4 regions of the Duganella dendranthematis genome follow, and region 1 is predicted to be linked to each of the others. Evidence: predicted binding sites of a transcription regulator. Region 1 holds the regulator's gene; each other region holds the start of a gene.
The links. Region 1 encodes LexA, which represses DNA repair genes until DNA is damaged. Its sites were predicted from a motif close to ACTGTATNNNNATACAGT; they were not measured.
Positions count from the first base shown of each region.

Region 2: imuA (translesion DNA synthesis-associated protein ImuA) is a predicted target of LexA. The motif match lies at 2,639-2,656, and genes of this name have one in related genera.
Region 3: HH213_RS02080 (PA0069 family radical SAM protein) is a predicted target of LexA. The motif match lies at 2,312-2,329, and genes of this name have one in related genera.
Region 4: dinB (DNA polymerase IV) is a predicted target of LexA. The motif match lies at 1,574-1,591, and genes of this name have one in related genera.

Region 1 covers NZ_CP051684.1:664,222-668,429, forward strand. Annotated here, with positions in the region: gene HH213_RS03130 (DUF5695 domain-containing protein) at 1-1,498, shown strand, start outside; gene lexA (transcriptional repressor LexA) at 1,592-2,230, shown strand; gene HH213_RS03140 (SEL1-like repeat protein) at 2,227-3,012, opposite strand; gene HH213_RS03145 (cystathionine gamma-synthase family protein) at 3,121-4,208, opposite strand, start outside.
Region 2 covers NZ_CP051684.1:814,117-818,324, forward strand. Annotated here, with positions in the region: gene HH213_RS03840 (TlpA disulfide reductase family protein) at 1-479, opposite strand, end outside; gene HH213_RS03845 (Y-family DNA polymerase) at 519-1,997, opposite strand; gene imuA (translesion DNA synthesis-associated protein ImuA) at 1,927-2,619, opposite strand; gene HH213_RS03855 (putative Na+/H+ antiporter) at 2,737-3,990, shown strand; gene HH213_RS03860 (extracellular catalytic domain type 1 short-chain-length polyhydroxyalkanoate depolymerase) at 3,998-4,208, opposite strand, start outside.
Region 3 covers NZ_CP051684.1:419,313-423,520, forward strand. Annotated here, with positions in the region: gene HH213_RS02070 (NAD(P)H-dependent oxidoreductase) at 1-533, shown strand, start outside; gene HH213_RS02075 (gamma-glutamylcyclotransferase) at 578-1,147, shown strand; gene HH213_RS02080 (PA0069 family radical SAM protein) at 1,139-2,296, opposite strand; gene HH213_RS02085 (DUF2760 domain-containing protein) at 2,470-3,051, shown strand; gene HH213_RS02090 (Hsp70 family protein) at 3,048-4,208, shown strand, end outside.
Region 4 covers NZ_CP051684.1:2,205,968-2,210,175, reverse strand. Annotated here, with positions in the region: gene HH213_RS10100 (hypothetical protein) at 1-312, opposite strand, end outside; tRNA gene HH213_RS10095 (tRNA-Asp) at 394-470, opposite strand; tRNA gene HH213_RS10090 (tRNA-Val) at 494-569, opposite strand; gene HH213_RS10085 (substrate-binding periplasmic protein) at 685-1,503, opposite strand; gene dinB (DNA polymerase IV) at 1,606-2,754, shown strand; gene HH213_RS10075 (recombination-associated protein RdgC) at 2,824-3,720, shown strand; gene HH213_RS10070 (beta strand repeat-containing protein) at 3,874-4,208, shown strand, end outside.

The DNA.
Region 1 (4,208 bases):
CATCACCAAGCCGCTGGAACAGGCCGTGGCCGACCTCGGCCGCTTCAGCACCACGCAGCAATGGTTCGATGACAAGACCGATCCTTTCCAGCGTGCGCCGGCGATCCTGACCTACGACAACGACGCCAAACGCATCGTCACCGACGACACCCGCGTGTGGATCTCCGGCATGAGCGACGAAGGCGGCGCCGGCAGCTGGGTCGCGGCCATCATGAAACAACTCGACAATCCGGACGCGGCCGAGGTGGCCAGGCTGGAACGCCTGGTCAACGAGACCGTGCTCGGCAAACTGCAAGTAGCGGAAGGCCCGCAGGCCGGCGCTGTGCGCAAGAGCCTGTTCTACTACGATCCGCAAGCCTTCCCGGCCTATTACGGCGCCACGCAAGACTGGAAGAGCTGGACCTCGTGGAACAAGAAGGATGCCGGCGACCTCGGCCGCGCCTACAACTATCCGCACGTGGCGATCGGCCACTGGGTGCTGTACCGCCTGGCGCGCAACCACAGCGGCCTGGTCACCGCGCACGACTGGCGCTGGTATCTGCAACACGCCTACCAGACCGTGGTGGCGATGGAGCGCGACGCGCCCGAATACGCGCAGTTCGGGTTGATGGAAGGCGACGTCTTCGTCGACATCCTGCAAGACCTGCAACGTGAAGGCCTGCAAGCCGAAGCCGCCAATATGGAACGCCTGATGAAGCAGCGCGCCGACCACTGGCGCTCGCTGGCCTACCCGTTCGGCAGCGAGATGGCGTGGGACTCGACGGGCCAGGCCGAGGTCTACGCCTGGATGCGCTATTTCGGCTACCAGAAGCAGGCCGACATCACGCGCGAGGTCATCCTCGGCTACGACCCGACGCTGCCAAGCTGGGGCTATAACGGCAACGCCCGCCGCTACTGGGACTTCCTGTACGGCGGCAAGACGCGCCGCATCGAACGCCAGCTGCACCACTACGGCTCGACGCTGAACGCGGTGCCGTTGTTTGCCGCCTACCGCGCCAACCCGACCGACCTGCACCTGCTGCGCGTGGCGTACGGTGGCCTGTTGGGCGGCATCACCAATATCGACCAGCAAGGCTTTGCCTCGGCCGCGTTCCACGCCTGGCCGGACATGATGCGCTGGGACGCCTACAGCGGCGACTACGGCATGGGCTTCTACGGCCACGCCTACGCCACCGCCACCTACGTTCTCAACGATCCGGTGTTCGGCTGGCTGGCCTTTGGCGCCAACCTGCGCAATGACGGCGCCACGCTGCACATCACGCCGAAGGACAGCGCCCGCAGTCGCCTGTTTGTCGCCTCGACCCGCACCTGGATCACGCTGGAAGCCGGCAAGATCGACAGCGCCGATATCGACATCCGCAACGGCGCCATCACGCTGCATTTGGCGCCGCGCACGGCATCGACGCCGACCGCGCGCGTGATCGTCGAGCGCGACGGCAAGCGCAACGACGCGCTGGTGACGTTGACAGAGGGAGTGACCGCCTGGCGCACCAAGTGAATTTATTTCGTCCGAGGCAACAAATTCCCTTGCATTTCAAGGCATACTGTACAAAAATACAGACTGTCTATATACACAGGCTCACCGTACCCCATGCTTAAGCTCACCGCCCGCCAGGAACAAATCCTGAATCTGATCAAGGACGCGATCGAAAACACCGGCTTCCCGCCGACGCGCGCCGAGATCGCCAATGAACTGGGCTTCAAGTCCGCCAACGCCGCCGAGGAACACTTGCAGGCGCTGGCCCGCAAGGGTGCGATTGAAATCGCCGCCGGCACCTCACGCGGCATCCGTCTGCTGGGCGTGCACGCCGAACCGGCCGCGTCGAAAATTCCGGCCGCGCTGATGATGTCGCTGCCGCTGATCGGCCGCGTGGCCGCTGGCTCGCCGATCCTGGCGCAAGAAAACCTGGAAACCAACTACAACGTCGACCCGGCCATGTTCGCCGCCAAGCCGGATTATTTGCTGAAGGTACGCGGGGAATCGATGCGCGACGCCGGCATCATGGACGGTGACCTGCTGGCCGTGAAAAAAGTCGATAGCGCCAAGAACGGCCAGATCGTCGTCGCCCGCATCGGCAACGACGTCACGGTCAAGCGCTACCGCAAGACCGGCGGCCTGATCGAACTGCTGCCGGAAAATCCGGACTTCAAGATCATCACCGTCGATCCGGAAGCGGACGAGTTCGCGCTGGAAGGCCTGGCGGTCGGCCTGATGCGCACCTGGCACTAACGCTTGATGTTGTTCGGTGCGACATCCCGCACCGATCCGGATGCGGTCGCGAAGTCCAGTATTTCGCGATCGCGCATTTCCTTGTGACGGGCTGTACGCTCGTTCTCCGTGCTGACATACTCATTGGTGCCAGCCTGCCATGCAGTGCGCGCGGCAACGATTTTGTCGGCCTGACGCCGGGCATCCTGAATCACTGCGCTGTAGGCGCGGTCCATCTGCGCCGAAGCGCGGCCAATCTCGGCATCGGTCATCAGGTTGGACAGGTCGGCGGGAATCGCCTTTCCGGCTGGCAGCAACTCCTGTAGCTTTTGCACGAAGCCGTTGTAGCAGGTCATCCAGGCATCGATGCCATCCCCGACCCCTTTGATTTCCTGCTTGTTGGTCGAGCGTGCCGGAATGTCCGGCGTGACGCATTTGGCATTGGACAGGGCCACATCGGCGCCGTCATAACCCTGCACGTAGTAGTCGATGTCTTTTTGACGGGCCTGGCGTTGTGTGGTCAGCGTCAGGGCGGCCTTGGCCTCGGCGTAGCCGGCGGCACTCGCTTTGCGGAACCACTCGTCACCCTTGGCGGTATCGGCAGGCATACCTTCGCCATACCAGTAAATCTCGCCCAACCGGAACTGCGCTGCAGGATTACCGGCCGACGCCAGCTTCACATACAGCGGCATCGCGCCCGCATAATTCTTCGCTTCCATCAGCTTGTTGGCGTCGGTCAATTCGTCAGCCAGTGCGACATTGCCCACGGCCAGCGCGGCCATCAGTAAAAAAGCGGCTTTCATGGTTACCCCTCGACTTAAGTGCTTAAAAATCAAGTCTATCCAAGAAGGTAACTTTGAGCAAACTAAACATATCGCCCGTTGGTTATTCGCCACCGGGGGCAAAAGCAATTAGCAGCCTTCGAGGGCGGTGCAGAAATCATCCAGCAGATCGGCGGTGTCTTCGATGCCGACCGAGACGCGGATCAGCGATTCGGCAATGCCCATCGAGGCGCGGCGTTCGGCGCCCATCTCGTAGAAGATGGTGTGCGCGACCGGGATGATCAACGTGCGGTTGTCGCCCAGATTGGATGCCGGAATCGCCAGCTTGAGGCGGTTCAGGAAGTCGAAGCAGTCCAGGCCATCCTTCAGTTCAAAGCTCAGCAGCGAGCCGTGCGCGCGGAACAGTTCCGAACTGATGGCGTGCTGCGGATGCGACTGCAGGCCCGGATAGTATACTGCGGCGACGCGCTCATCCTTCTCCAGCAACTCGGCCAGCGCCAGCGCGTTGGCGGTGGTGCGCTGCATGCGCAGGGCCAGCGTTTCGGCGCCGACCGCGATGTGGTGCGCGGCGTCCGGCGCCAGCGAGGAGCCGAAGTCGCGCAGCGCCTTGGCGCGGATCTGCGCCAGCCCCCATTGCAGCGGCGCGGCTTTCTTGTAGTTCTCGTAGATATTGGGGAAGCGGGTCCAGTCGTAGGCGCCGGTGTCGGTCAGGCTGCCGCCCAGCGCATTGCCGTGGCCGCCGATCGACTTGGTCAGCGCGTTAACCACCAGGCCCGCCCCCACCGCTTTCGGCAGGAACAGGTAGGGCGTGGTCATGGTGTTGTCCACCACGTACAGGATGCCGCGCGCCTGGCACAGTTCGCCGATGCGCTTCAGGTCCGCCACTTGCGTGCGCGGATTGGCGATGGTTTCCACGAAGACCACGCGGGTGTTCTCGGTGATGGCCGCTTCCACATTGGCCACATCGGTCGCGTCCACGAAGGACACGCCGATGCCCTGGCTCATGGCGGTCTGCCACAGGCTGTTGGTATTACCGAACAAGAAGGCCGACGACACCACATGATCACCCGTGCGCAACAACGCCTGCACCACGGCGCCGATCGCGCCCATGCCGGTGGCGAAGCAGATGGTGCCGACACCCTGCTCCATCTTGTTGACCTTGTCTTCCAGGGCCGAGATGGTCGGGTTGCCCTGGCGGCCGTAGCGGAAGCCCGGTT
Region 2 (4,208 bases), 150 kb from region 1:
TTGATGACGGTGGGTTTGCCGTGAAAATCCGACAGCGCCACCTGCTGGCCGTTCAGGCTCCGCAATGCGTTGCCGGGCATGCTGCCCTGCGCCGACGTGCTGGTAATCAGCAGCACCGTACCTGCCAGCCACAGCACGCTGGCTGCGCCAACCGTCACCGCCACGGCCTTGCGGATGGTGCGATCACGCTGCCATATCACCAGCGCAACCACCCACGCGGCGATGACACCGCTTTGCGCATCCCAGCCGCCATCGCGGATGTCCAGAATGGTCAACAGATGACTCAGATACAAGGACTGGTAGCGCAGGACAAACGCCAGCCGCGCCACCAGCACCGCCACAATAAACATGATGGTGATCGACGTCTCGATCTTGCGCTCATTGCGGCGGTCGAAATAGCGGGCGATTGCAAAGCTGATCGTTACCACGATCAACAGCAACAGCGCGGTGTACGGCAGTAACAGCGGGCCTATCTTCATGACGTCGATACGTGAAAGCAAAAAAGCGCATGATACGTCTTATCCAAACAATCCGTGCAGATACCAGCGCGTTTCCGGTTCCGTCGCGCCGCTGTCGCGTTCCTTGAACAGCCAGTAGTGTGCGTTGTCCTCCCCTTGCGCCATGAAGTAATCGCGCGTCTGCATCGCGCCCCACCACCCTGATTCGATGCGCTCGCCGGTGGAGCGGATGCGCAGCGGCGAGCCGTAGTACGGGCGGTGGTCGCGCATCATCAGCGCAATCGGCTTGGGCAGCAGCCAGGTCGGACGCGGCAGGCTGCCGATGTCCGGCGGCAGTTGCGCGCGGGCTTCGGCCGGACGGATTTTAGTCTGGATGCTGACCCAGCTGTTGGCATGCTCGGGCCGGTAGTCGGCGTTGGGTGCGGCTTGCAGCACGTTGTCCGCGCCCAGCCGCGCAGCCAGCAGTTCCAGCAGGCGCTGCCAGTCTTCCTTGCTGCCGCCCGGTTCGGGAAAGAGCGATTCGCTGGGCGGCGCCATCGGCTGCACCTGCGGCGCTTCCAGGCACAGGCCGATGACCGGCGCCGGCAACTCCAGCTTGGCCAGCCGCTCCTTCAGCAGACGCACCAGATGCGTGTCTTTCCAGGTCGGTTCGGCCAGCATGATTTCCACCACTGTGGGCGGGCCGGCGATGCGGCCGCGCTCGTGCTCCAGCAGCAACTGGATGCGCTCGACCGCCAGTTGGTGCGCGCTCAGCCAGCCGGTCAATTGCAGCACCAGCCGGTGCGCGCCGAACAGCAGCGCTTCGGCATTTTCCACGCGGTCGAACAGCTCCAGCTTGGCGTGGAAACTGGCCGGCGCCGCCAACCACTGGTGCAGCTCCGGCCGGGCGCCGTGGGCGTCGTCCAGCATGTCCAGCAAAGCGCGACCGCAACGGCGCTGCAAGCCGGGACGCGGTAGGCTCCGCAGTTGGCCGATGGTCAGGCAACCGATGCCTTCCAACCAGTCCAGATAGGCGCGCGCCGGCGGCAGCAGCCCGGGCGGCAAGCCCTCCAGACGACGTTCAAGCGAGGCCATCGTCAAGCTGCGGCCGGCGTTGCTACGCGCCAGCATCCAGGCGCCGCGCGCGGTCGGCGCGCAGCTGAGCGTGCCGGTAAAGCCCAGCGCCCGCACGCTCTGCGCCACCCGATGGCACAGCGCGCGAATGCCGCCAAACAGGCGCAGGCTGGCGCCGACATCCAATAGCAGCGTGGCCTCTTCCGCCTCGGCCAGTTGCGGCGTAAATTGCAGCAGCGCCAGCGCGGTGGCCTGCAACGCTTCCGCTTCCAGCGGCAACGAGCGCTGCTGGAACTGCGTTTGCGGCGCCAGCATGATGGCGCCGCCGCGCCGCAAGCCCCGCCGTACGCCGGCTTCATACGCCGCCGCCGACAGGGCGATCACGCGCTCCTGCTCCAGCACCACCGTGCCCTGGTCAGTTGACCAGCGCGGGCAGAATACTTCGAGCGGGAGCTGTGGCAGGTGTATCGCGATCCAGAGGCGCATGGCGTTGCAGCAAAGCAGGGGTTAAAGGTAAGAACAAGGGCGTATCGCGTTGCGGTCCGCGCCGTTTGACAAAGCCGATGTCGACCCCGCCCGCTGCCGGTTTCAACGACAGCCGCAGCGGCGCCGGCGACGCGTCCTGCGCGGCCGCCAGCGGCCGCACCATGCAGAACAGGGTCTCGCCGCTTTGCGCCGCCAGGTGCAGCCGCCGCAGCGTTTCGCCGCGCGCCTGCTTTTGCCAGAACAGCAGCGCGCCGCAACAGCCGCTGCGCAGGATTTGTTCAGCCGCCCACAGCGCATCGCTGGCCTTGGCGCCGCTGCGCACCCACAGCAGTTGCGACGGCTCCAGCCCCAGCGCGGCCAGCGCCAGCGCTTGCGGCAAATGCGGCGGTTGCAGCAACACGATGGGACGCTTGTCCAGCGCGGCCAAGGCCGGCTGCAACAAACGCAGTTCACCAATGCCATGCTGCTGCACCAGCAGATCGATCAGCGTGCCCAGCGGCCAGCCGCCTCCCGGCAACTGCGCGGACAAGGCGGCAAAGCCTGTGTCCGCGCAGCGCGTGGCGCTATGCGCCAGTTGGTCCGCGCGCCAGAGCGACGGATGCAGGGTTTCCGGGTGTATCATGGCATTGTACCGCAAAAATACTGTATAAATACACAGTACTATCTACACCGTAGTTTGACAAGGTTTTTTTGCCTTTGCTGTACCATGTACCCAGGAGAAATGATCAAAGGAAGCACTTTGCAAACGATACAACTGGTAGGCGCAATCCTGTTCGGTCTGGCACTGATTCACACCTTCGCCGCCAAGTCTTTCGAGAAGCTGGCGCATCGTCATCCGCGTCATGCCGGCCTGTTCCATCTGCTGGGCGAAGTCGAGGTGGTGTTCGGGTTCTGGGCGTTTATCTTGATGATTGCACTGGCCTTGCTGAATGGCGGCCAGGCGGCCATCGCCTACGCCGAATCGCGCCAGTACACTGAGCCGCTGTTTGTGTTTGTGGTGATGGTGGTGGCGGCTTCGCGCCCCGTGATGGACTTCGTCCAGCGCGTCTTGTCGGCGCTGGCGCAATGGATGCCGGTGCGGGCCGAACTGGCGCTGGTGTGGTTCGGCCTGGCGCTGGTGCCGCTGACCGGTTCGCTGATCACCGAGCCGGCCGCAATGACGCTGGCGGCGCTGATGCTGGCGCCGCTCATCTTCCGCGACGGCATGCCGGAATGGTTGAAGTATGCGGCGCTGGGCGTGCTGTTCGTGAACATTTCCATCGGCGGCATGCTGACCGCCTACGCCGCGCCGCCGGTGCTGATGGTGGCCGCCACCTGGGATTGGGACACCGCCCACATGGCGGCGCACTTTGGATGGAAGGCCGTGATCGCGGTACTGATCAACGCCACCGTGATCAGCTTCATGCTGCGCAAGCATTTGCGGGCATCGGCACCGGCCGCCTTGGCTGACAAGGCGCCGGCGGTGCCATGGGCCGTGACGCTGATCCATCTGGGCTTCCTGGCGGCAGTGGTGGTGCTGGGTCATCATGTCGAACTGTTCCTCGGCATATTCATGCTGTTCCTCGGCTTTACCACCGCCTACCAGCGCTACCAGAGTCCGCTGATCATCAAGGAAGGCTTGCTGGTCGGCTTCTTTCTGGCCGGGCTGGTGGTGCTGGGCGGAATGCAGCAATGGTGGCTGCAACCGATCGTCGAAAGCCTGTCGCCGCTGGCGCTGTTCTTCGGCGCGATGAGCCTGACGGCCATCACCGACAACGCCGCCCTCACCTATCTCGGCTCGCTGATCGACGGCATCTCGCCGCATGCGCAATACATGCTGATGGCCGGCGCCGTCACCGGCGGCGGCCTGACAGTGATCGCCAACGCGCCGAATCCGGCCGGCGCCTCGCTGTTGCGGCGCGGCTTCCGCGACGAATCCATCGGCGCCCTCGGCCTGCTGGCCGGCGCGCTGGCCCCCACCGCAGTCGCGGCGCTGGCCTTCCTGTTGTTGTAAGTAAGGCCTAGCGCTGGTGGCGCGAGAAGAATTCCAGCAGCATTTTGCTGGCGTCGGGACCGGCCTTGGCGTTGAAGGCGAGCGCGGGATCGCCGCCGCTCCAGGCGTGTTCCAGTTGTTCGATGTGGGCGATGCGCAGCATGAGTTTGCGGCCGACGTACAAGTCGTGCAGCTGGTGCGCGTTGTGGCGGCCTTTCGGTTTGAACGTGACTTTGGCC
Region 3 (4,208 bases), 240 kb from region 1:
ACTCCTGCGCCTTGGGCGACAATTCCACGTCCCGCCAGATCACGCTGGCGGCCATCACCGCATTGACTGCGGCTAACGAACAGGCCACCGTCCTGTACCGCGACCTCGCTGCCTCGCCGCTGTCACACGCCAGCGGCCCGCTGTTGCAAGTGATCAGCCAGCGCTGGGACGCCGAGATTCCGATGAACGCCGAACTGCGCGCCGAAGCCCTGCAAAGCGCCTCGCTGCTGCGGGAATTCCAGGAAGCCGACGTGGTGGTGCTGGGCGCCCCCATGCACAACTTCTCCGTCCCGTCGACGCTCAAGGCGTGGCTGGACCGCCTGCTGGAACTGCATACTGCCACCGGCCAGGGCCGCGCCGATCCGCACCTGATCCTGGTCACTTCCGGCTGCGCCGTGATGGGCCTGGAGTCCGAAGCGAAACTGGTCGGTCAACACGAAGTGCTGCTCAAAGCCGCCTTCGATTTCATGGGCGTCCGCCGCCTGCACGTGGTACGCCAGCTGGCCGATCTGCCAGCAGCACTGGCGCTTTAACACGCGCGCTGATGTTAGCGCTACCGCTGTTTTATAATAGCGGTATGACTGCGGACACCATCGCCATCAATCAATTGATGGACAAGTTTGACGGCCATCACAGCGTTTGGCTGTTTGGCTACGGCTCCTTGATCTACAAGGCTGACTTCCCCTACCTGCAACGCCGGCCGGCCAGCATTGCCGGTTGGACGCGGCGCTTCTGGCAAGGCTCGCACGACCATCGCGGCACGCCGGAAGCACCAGGCCGCGTGGTTACGCTGATCGAAGAGCCAGGCGCCATCTGCCACGGCATGGCCTACCTGATCACGCCGGAGGTGTTCGTTCACCTGGACCACCGCGAAAAAAACGGCTATCTGCGGCTGCCTCTGTCCATCACCTTTGAAGACGAGGGTGAAGTCGAAGGCCTGGTCTACATCGCCACGCCGGACAACACCGCCTTCCTCGGTGCCGCCTCCGAGCAGGAGATAGCCGCCCACATCGCCCGCGCCGCCGGCCCAAGCGGCCCCAATAGCGACTACCTCAACCACCTGGCCAGCGCCCTGCGCGAACTGGGCCGCCACGACCAGCACGTGTTCGAGATCGAACGCCATCTCGCTGCATTACGATTAAAATAAATCCAGCTGCCCCGCATCGGCCGCCGCCTTGGCGCGCGCGCCCAGCGGTGGCACCACCAGTGGCCGGGTGAACTGCGACGCATCCATGTGGTGGAAGCGGCTGCCGTGGCCCGTCAGCCCCAGCCGCTCCGAGGCGATCTTGACGCGCTGCCGTATCAGCTCTGCCCACACGCCCTCGCCCTTCATGCGGGTGTCGAAGTTGCTGTCGTAGTCTTTACCGCCGCGCATTTCACGCACGCGATTCATCACCCGCTGCGCCCGCTCGGGGAAATGCGCTTGCAGCCATTCCTTGAACAGCGGCGCCACTTCCCACGGCAGCCGCAGCACCGTGTAGTGCGCGCTGATGGCGCCAGCCTCCTTGACCGCCTCCAGTATCCGCTCGATGTCCGGCTCCGTAATGAAGGGGATGATGGGCGCGATACTGACTGCCACGGGAATACCGGCGTCGGTCAGTGTGCGGATGGTGCGCAGGCGACGCGCCGGGGCTGCCGCGCGCGGCTCCAGCGTACGGGCGATGGCCGGGTCCAGCGTGGTGAGCGTGATGGCAACGCCAGCCTGCTGCCTGGCCGCCATCGCCGACAGGATGTCGATGTCGCGTTCGATTAGCGAATTCTTGGTGATCAGGCCTACCGGATGCTGGCATTCCTGTAACACTTCCAGCACGCGGCGCGTGAGCTTGTACTGGCGTTCGCAGGGCTGGTAGGCGTCGGTGTTGACGCCCAGTGCGATCGACTGCGGCTCGTAGCCCGGCTTGGCCAGTTCGCGCCGCAGCATTTCCGGCGCGTTGATCTTGGCGAAGATCTTGCTCTCGAAGTCCATCCCTGGAGACAGTCCCAGATAGCTGTGCGTAGGCCGCGCAAAGCAGTAAATACAGCCATGCTCGCAACCACGATACGGATTGAGCGACACGCTGAACGGCAAATCCGGCGATGCATTGCGACTGAGGATGGACTTGCAGATTTCCTCGGTGACGTGGGTTTTCCATGGACGCTCCTCTTCTTCCTCGCGTTCCCAGCCGTCGTCATAGGCTTCGCGCGCGTTGAGTTCGTAACGGCCCTGCATATTGGACACCGCCCCCCGCCCTTTTTGCGCCTTGAGCGAAGGCGGTGGCAGCATTACCTGCTGCTGGTTGTTTTCATCGTGGGACATGGCATCGCTCGAAATACTGTATACATATACAGTATATTAGACCTTCGCCGCCGCCATATCAAGTGAAATCCGCTTGCATCCTTGGGGAGCGCCGGGGCAAGCTGGTATCATGCCGGGCTTCGCCCCAGCGCGCGCTCAGCGCAGCGCTCGGCAACCTTACAGTGAGCCATAACATGAATAATTCGAGCCAACCTCTGCCGTCTTTCTTCAGCCGGATTTCCATCGCCATCGGCGCTTTCTTCCGCGCGCTGTCCGATGCCGACTATGCAGCACGCCTGGCGCGCATTGACGATGCACCGCAACCGGCGGCCGCACCGGTCGCGCCGCCTGCACCTGCACCCGTACCGGCACCGGCACCGGTCACGCTGCGCGTCGCCACGCCGGACGCCGCGCTGCAACTGCTGTCGCTGTTCCAGCGCGAAGCGCGCCTGATCGACTTCACCCAGGAAAACCTCAGCGCTTATTCCGACGCCGACATCGGCGCCGCCGCGCGCGTGGTGCACGAAGGCTGCGCCAAGGTGCTGAAAGAGCACTTCACGATCCAGCCGATCCGCAGCGAAGCGGAAGGCAGCCGGGTCGAACTGGCGGAAGGCTTCGACGCCGCCGCAGTGCGCCTGACTGGCAACGTGGTCGGCAAAGCACCGTTCCGCGGCACGCTGAGTCACCGCGGCTGGCGCTCGGCCGAAGTACGCCTGCCGAAACTGGCGGAAGCCCATGACGCGGCCATCCTGGCGCCGGCGGAGGTGGAACTATGAGCGATCCACGTTACGCCATCGGCATCGACCTAGGCACCACGCACAGCGCGCTGTCGTATGTCAACCTGCAAGCCAGCGAAGGCGAAAAGACCGAGCATGGCGTGCTGGCGATTCCACAGCTGACAGCACCGGGCACCATCGAAGAACTGCCGCTGCTGCCGTCCTTCCTGTACCTGCCGCACGCCGACGAACTGGCGCCAGGCGAGAACAATCTGCCGTGGCAGCAAAGCGCCGAAGAACTTACCGGCGTGGCCGGCGAAATGGCGCGTAGCCGTGGCGCCACCACGCCGATCCGCCTGGTGTCGAGCGCCAAGAGCTGGTTGAGCCATCCCGGCGTCGACCGCCGCTCCGCGCTGCTGCCGAACGACGCGCCGGAAGAAGTCACGCGCGTGTCGCCGCTGGAAGCCTCGACCCGTTATCTGAGCCACCTGCGCAAGGCTTGGGAGCAGGCCTACCCTGATGCGCCGTTCGGCGAACAGGCGGTGACGGTGACGATTCCTGCCTCCTTCGATCCGGGCGCGCGCGAACTGACCGCCGACGCGGCACGCGCCGCCGGCTACACCAACCTCACGCTGCTGGAAGAACCGCAGGCCGCGCTGTATAGCTGGATTCAAGGCAGCGAAGGCCGCTGGCGCAAGGAAGTCAAACCGGGCGACGTCATTCTGGTGGTGGACGTAGGCGGCGGCACCAGCGACTTTTCGCTGATCGCCGTGCTGGAACGCGACGGCGTGCTGGAACCGCACCGCATCGCGGTCGGCGATCACATTCTGCTCGGCGGCGACAATATGGACCTGGCGCTGGCACACCTGGTGGCGCGCAAACTGGCCGCCGCCGGCACGCAGCTGGACGCGTGGCAGATGCGCGCGCTGACCTACGGCTGCCGCACCGCCAAGGAAAAGCTGCTGGCTGACGCCACCATCGCTACCTGGCCAATCGTGGTGCCAAGCCGTGGCTCCAAGCTGATTGGCGGTTCGATCCGCACCGAGTTGACGCGCGATGAAGTGACGACCTTTATTCTCGATGGCTTCTTCCCGCAAGTGGAAGCTGCTGCGCGTCCGGCTGTGCGTACCCGCGCGGGCCTGACGCAGCTTGGCCTGCCGTACGCGCAGGACGCCGGCATCACGCGCCATCTGGCCGCGTTCCTGGCACGCCAGCTG
Region 4 (4,208 bases), 1.5 Mb from region 1:
CTGCCATTTGCTGCGCGGCGAAATCGGCAGCGGCCGGCTCCATAGCATCACCGCCGCCGGATGCAGGCGCTTGCGCAACAGCCAGACCGGCAAGGCACCCAGCAGCGTCTGGCCGGCGAACAGGCTGAGCGCTTGCGGCCACGGCTGGCCGGCGGCAAACAGGCCGGGCAGGGCGATGACGGCGATCAGGCCAATCAGCACCGGGCCAAAGCCGAGCAAAATATATTCGAGGGAGCTTTTCAGGCTGGCGGCGAAATGCAGCAGCGCGTGCCGTGCCAGGCGTAGACGGAAATGGAGATAAGCATTTTTCATTGCCGATCAGCTTACATGCTAATTCTGAAATGCAAATGAAAAAAAGGCCCGATGCGAACATCGGGCCCTTCTTCTGAATATTGGCGGAGCGGACGGGACTCGAACCCGCGACCCCCGGCGTGACAGGCCGGTATTCTAACCAACTGAACTACCGCTCCAATTCGTTGTTTATAAGTTTAGCTGGTGGGTGCTGAGAGGCTCGAACTCCCGACCTACGCCTTGTAAGGGCGCCGCTCTACCAACTGAGCTAAGCACCCAGAAAACTTATCAGCCTTGTTTCATTTAACTGCGACAACTGCTGAACGAGGCCGTATTCTATAGGACGCCGATTCGGTTCCGCAAGGGGTTTTGTAAATAATTTAGAAAATTGTTTTAGCGTGGCGGCGGCAGCGCGTTGAGCAGCTCGCGGGTGCCGTCGGCGAATAACCGGTGCGAAATGTCGGCGCCGAGGTAGCGTTCGTAGAATGTCTGCATGGTGCCGTCGACCACAATCGAACGCAGTGCGTCGGCATAGCGTTGCAAGATGGGCTGCGGTACTTTCTTCGATACGTACAGGCCGACCATCATGCGCGGCGATTCGCTGACCGGGGTCGCGCTCATCTTGGCGGTCAGGCCGAACAGGCGCTGGTTCAGCAGGTGGATGGTGGCCGGGGCCAGCGTGCCTTCGGCGCGGCCGGCCTTGATCTTGCGGAACACCACGCCGAAATCGCTGACATATTCGAGCCGGCCTTGCTGCTGCAGCCGGTCCAGCTGACGCTGCGCGTCGGCGGTGTAGAAGATGCCGCGCGTGATGTTCAGGCGCGCGGTACTGTGCTCGACGAAGTCGGCCAGGCTGCGGAACTTGCCGGCGTCCGTTCCCAGCAGAACCAGTTCGAAGCGGGTCCAGGTGTAAGGCAGCCAGGTGCCGTAGCGGTCACGCTCGGCCGTGCGTAGCGAGGCGCCGGTCATTTCCAGTTCATTGCTTAAGAACAGCGCTTGCTGGCGGCTGCGCGGATACCAGCGCACGTTGAGCTGGCAGCCGCTGCGCAGCTGGATTTCGGCCAGCACGTCGATATTACTGCCGCGAATCACCGTGCCGTCGAGGTAGGATGAATAACCGAGATCGCTGACGCCAACCCGCGCCGGTGGGCAGGCAGGGTCCAGCGGCACCGCCTGCGCAGCAGTGAATGACAGCCATAAAGCTATCAACAAAGTGGACAGGCATCTGGTCATGCAACGAGTGTAGCATTGGCAACTTGCATGCCGGCGATTTTCGGTGGATACTGTACGTATTTACAGTATTATTTGTGTATTATGGCCGACACCGCGCGCCGCATTGCCCATATCGACATGGACGCTTTCTTTGCGTCAGTGGAGTTGTTGCGCTATCCGCAGCTGCGCGGCCAGCCGGTGGTAATCGGCGGCCGCGGCTACGATCCCGAGCAGCGTGACGATGGCTCGTACGTCTTCAAGCGCCTGCGCGATTACGTCGGCCGCGGCGTCATCACCACCGCCACCTACGAGGCGCGCGCGTTTGGTGTCGGTTCGGCGATGGGCATGATGAAGGCGGCCAAGCTGGCGCCGGACGCCATCCTGCTGCCGGCCAACTTTGACTCTTACCGCCATTATTCGCGCCTGTTCAAGCAGGCGGTGGCCAGCATCGCGCCGGATATCGAAGACCGCGGCATCGATGAAATCTTCGTCGACCTGACCCATGTGGATGGCGAGACGCAGGAGATCGGCGCCCGCATCAAGCAGGCGGTGCAGGACGCCACCGGTCTCACCTGTTCGGTCGGCATCACGCCCAACAAGCTGCTGTCGAAAATCTGTTCGGATCTGGACAAGCCGAACGGCCTGACGCTGCTGGGCTTTGACGATATTCCCACCCGCATCTGGCCGCTGGGCGTGCGCAAGGTCAACGGCATCGGCCCCAAGGCCACCGAAAAGCTGGCCTCGCTGGGCATCGAGACGGTGGGCCAGCTGGCGCAGGCCGACCAGGGCTTGTTGCAGGATTATTTCGGCGCGCATTACGCGGCGTGGCTGGCGCGGGTGGCGCAGGGGATTGACGAGCGCGAAATTTCCACCAGCCGCGAGAGCAAGTCGATGTCGCGCGAAACCACCTTCGAGCGCGACCTTCATGCGCGCCAGGACCGGGCCACCTTGTCCGGCATCCTGACGACGCTGTGCGAGCGGCTGGCGGACGATCTGAAGCGCAAGGATTACGTCAGCCGCACCATCAGCATCAAGCTGCGGTACGACGATTTCCAGATCGTCAGCCGCAACGTGACGCTGCCGCAGGCGGTGGCCGAACCGGCCGCGATCCTGCAGGCGGCGCGCGAATGCCTGAAGCGGGTGCCGCTGCAGCGCAAGCTGCGCCTGCTGGGCGTGCGTGCCAGCACGCTCGAACCTCCCGGCGCCATGGCCAGCGCGCAACAGCCGGTGCAGGGCGATCTATTCGCCTGAGACCAGGGCTGCGGCAGCGTGTAAAATGGCGCTCCTTTTGCAATTTCCGAAACAAGGCCAGTCAACTTTATGTGGTTCAAGAATCTACAGATTTACCGTCTGCCGGCCCCTTGGGCCTACACTCCCGAACAACTGGAAGAAGCGCTGTCGTCGAATGCGTTCACGCCGGCCAGCAGCAACGAGCTGCTGCGCCAGGGCTGGGACAAGCCCCGTCCTAACGGCGGCCTGGTGCACGTGGTCAACAAGCAGATGCTGATCGTGCTCGGCACCGAAAAAAAATTGCTGCCGTCCAGCGTCATCAACCAAGTCGCTAAGGCGCGCGCCGCCGAAATGGAAGAAGCCCAGGGCTTTGCGCCGGGCAAGAAGGCCATGAAGGAACTGAAGGAGCGCGTGGCCGACGAACTGCTGCCGCGCGCGTTCTCGATCCGCGGCAACGTCTGGACCTGGATCGACCCGGTCAACGGCTGGCTGGTGGTGGATGCCGCCAGCCCGGCCAAGGCCGACGAAGTCATCAAGCTGCTGTTGAAAGCGGTCGACCGCATGCCGCTGGAAAGCCTGCGCGTGCAGCGCTCGCCGGTGGGCGTGATGACCGAATGGCTGCAAACCGATGAAGCGCCGGCCGGTTTCACGGTCGACATGGACACCGAACTGCGCGCCACCGGCGAGAGCAAGGCGGCGGTACGTTACGTCAAGCATTCGCTGGACCCGGAAGAAGTGCGCCGCCACATCGCCGCCGGCAAGCAGTGCACCCGCCTGGCCATGACCTGGGACAGCAAGATTTCCTTCGTGCTGACCGAATCGCTGGCGATCAAGGGCGTCAAGCCACTCGACGTGCTGAGCGAAAAAGACGCCGGCGTGCGCAATGACGACGAGCGCTTCGACGGCGATTTCATGCTGATGACCGGCGAACTGGCCAAGCTGATGGCCGACGTGGTGGAAGCACTGGGCGGCGAAGCCAAGGCGTAAGCCCTTTTCCTTGCCTTTTAGTTACAAATGCCGCGAAGTCGTTGATTTCGCGGCATTTTTTAGTTGATAAATACGAAAAATATGTGCATTGCCGTGAGGAAAGTACGACAAATTCTGCTATAGTGAAAAGTCTTATCAAAAGAGGAACTTCCTATGAGCGGCCCTGTCGGATTGACCACACTGCAGATCGCCAATCTGACCTCGCAGCAGGTGGCGGCGTGGACCACGGCGGACATCGCCGAGCTCACGCTGGCGCAACTGCCGGCGCTGCGCCCGGCCGTGCTGAATGCCGCCGGCGCCGCCAGCACCGCGCTGATGGCGGCCTTGAGTGCGGACCAGATCGCCGCACTGAGCGTGGTGCAGGTGGCGGCGCTGGGCACGCGCGCCTTCACCAGCCTGGCGCCGGGCGCGATCGCCTCTTTTGAAACCGCCGATATCGCCGCGCTGAGCACGGCCAACATCGCTTCGCTGCAAGCAGCCGACATCGC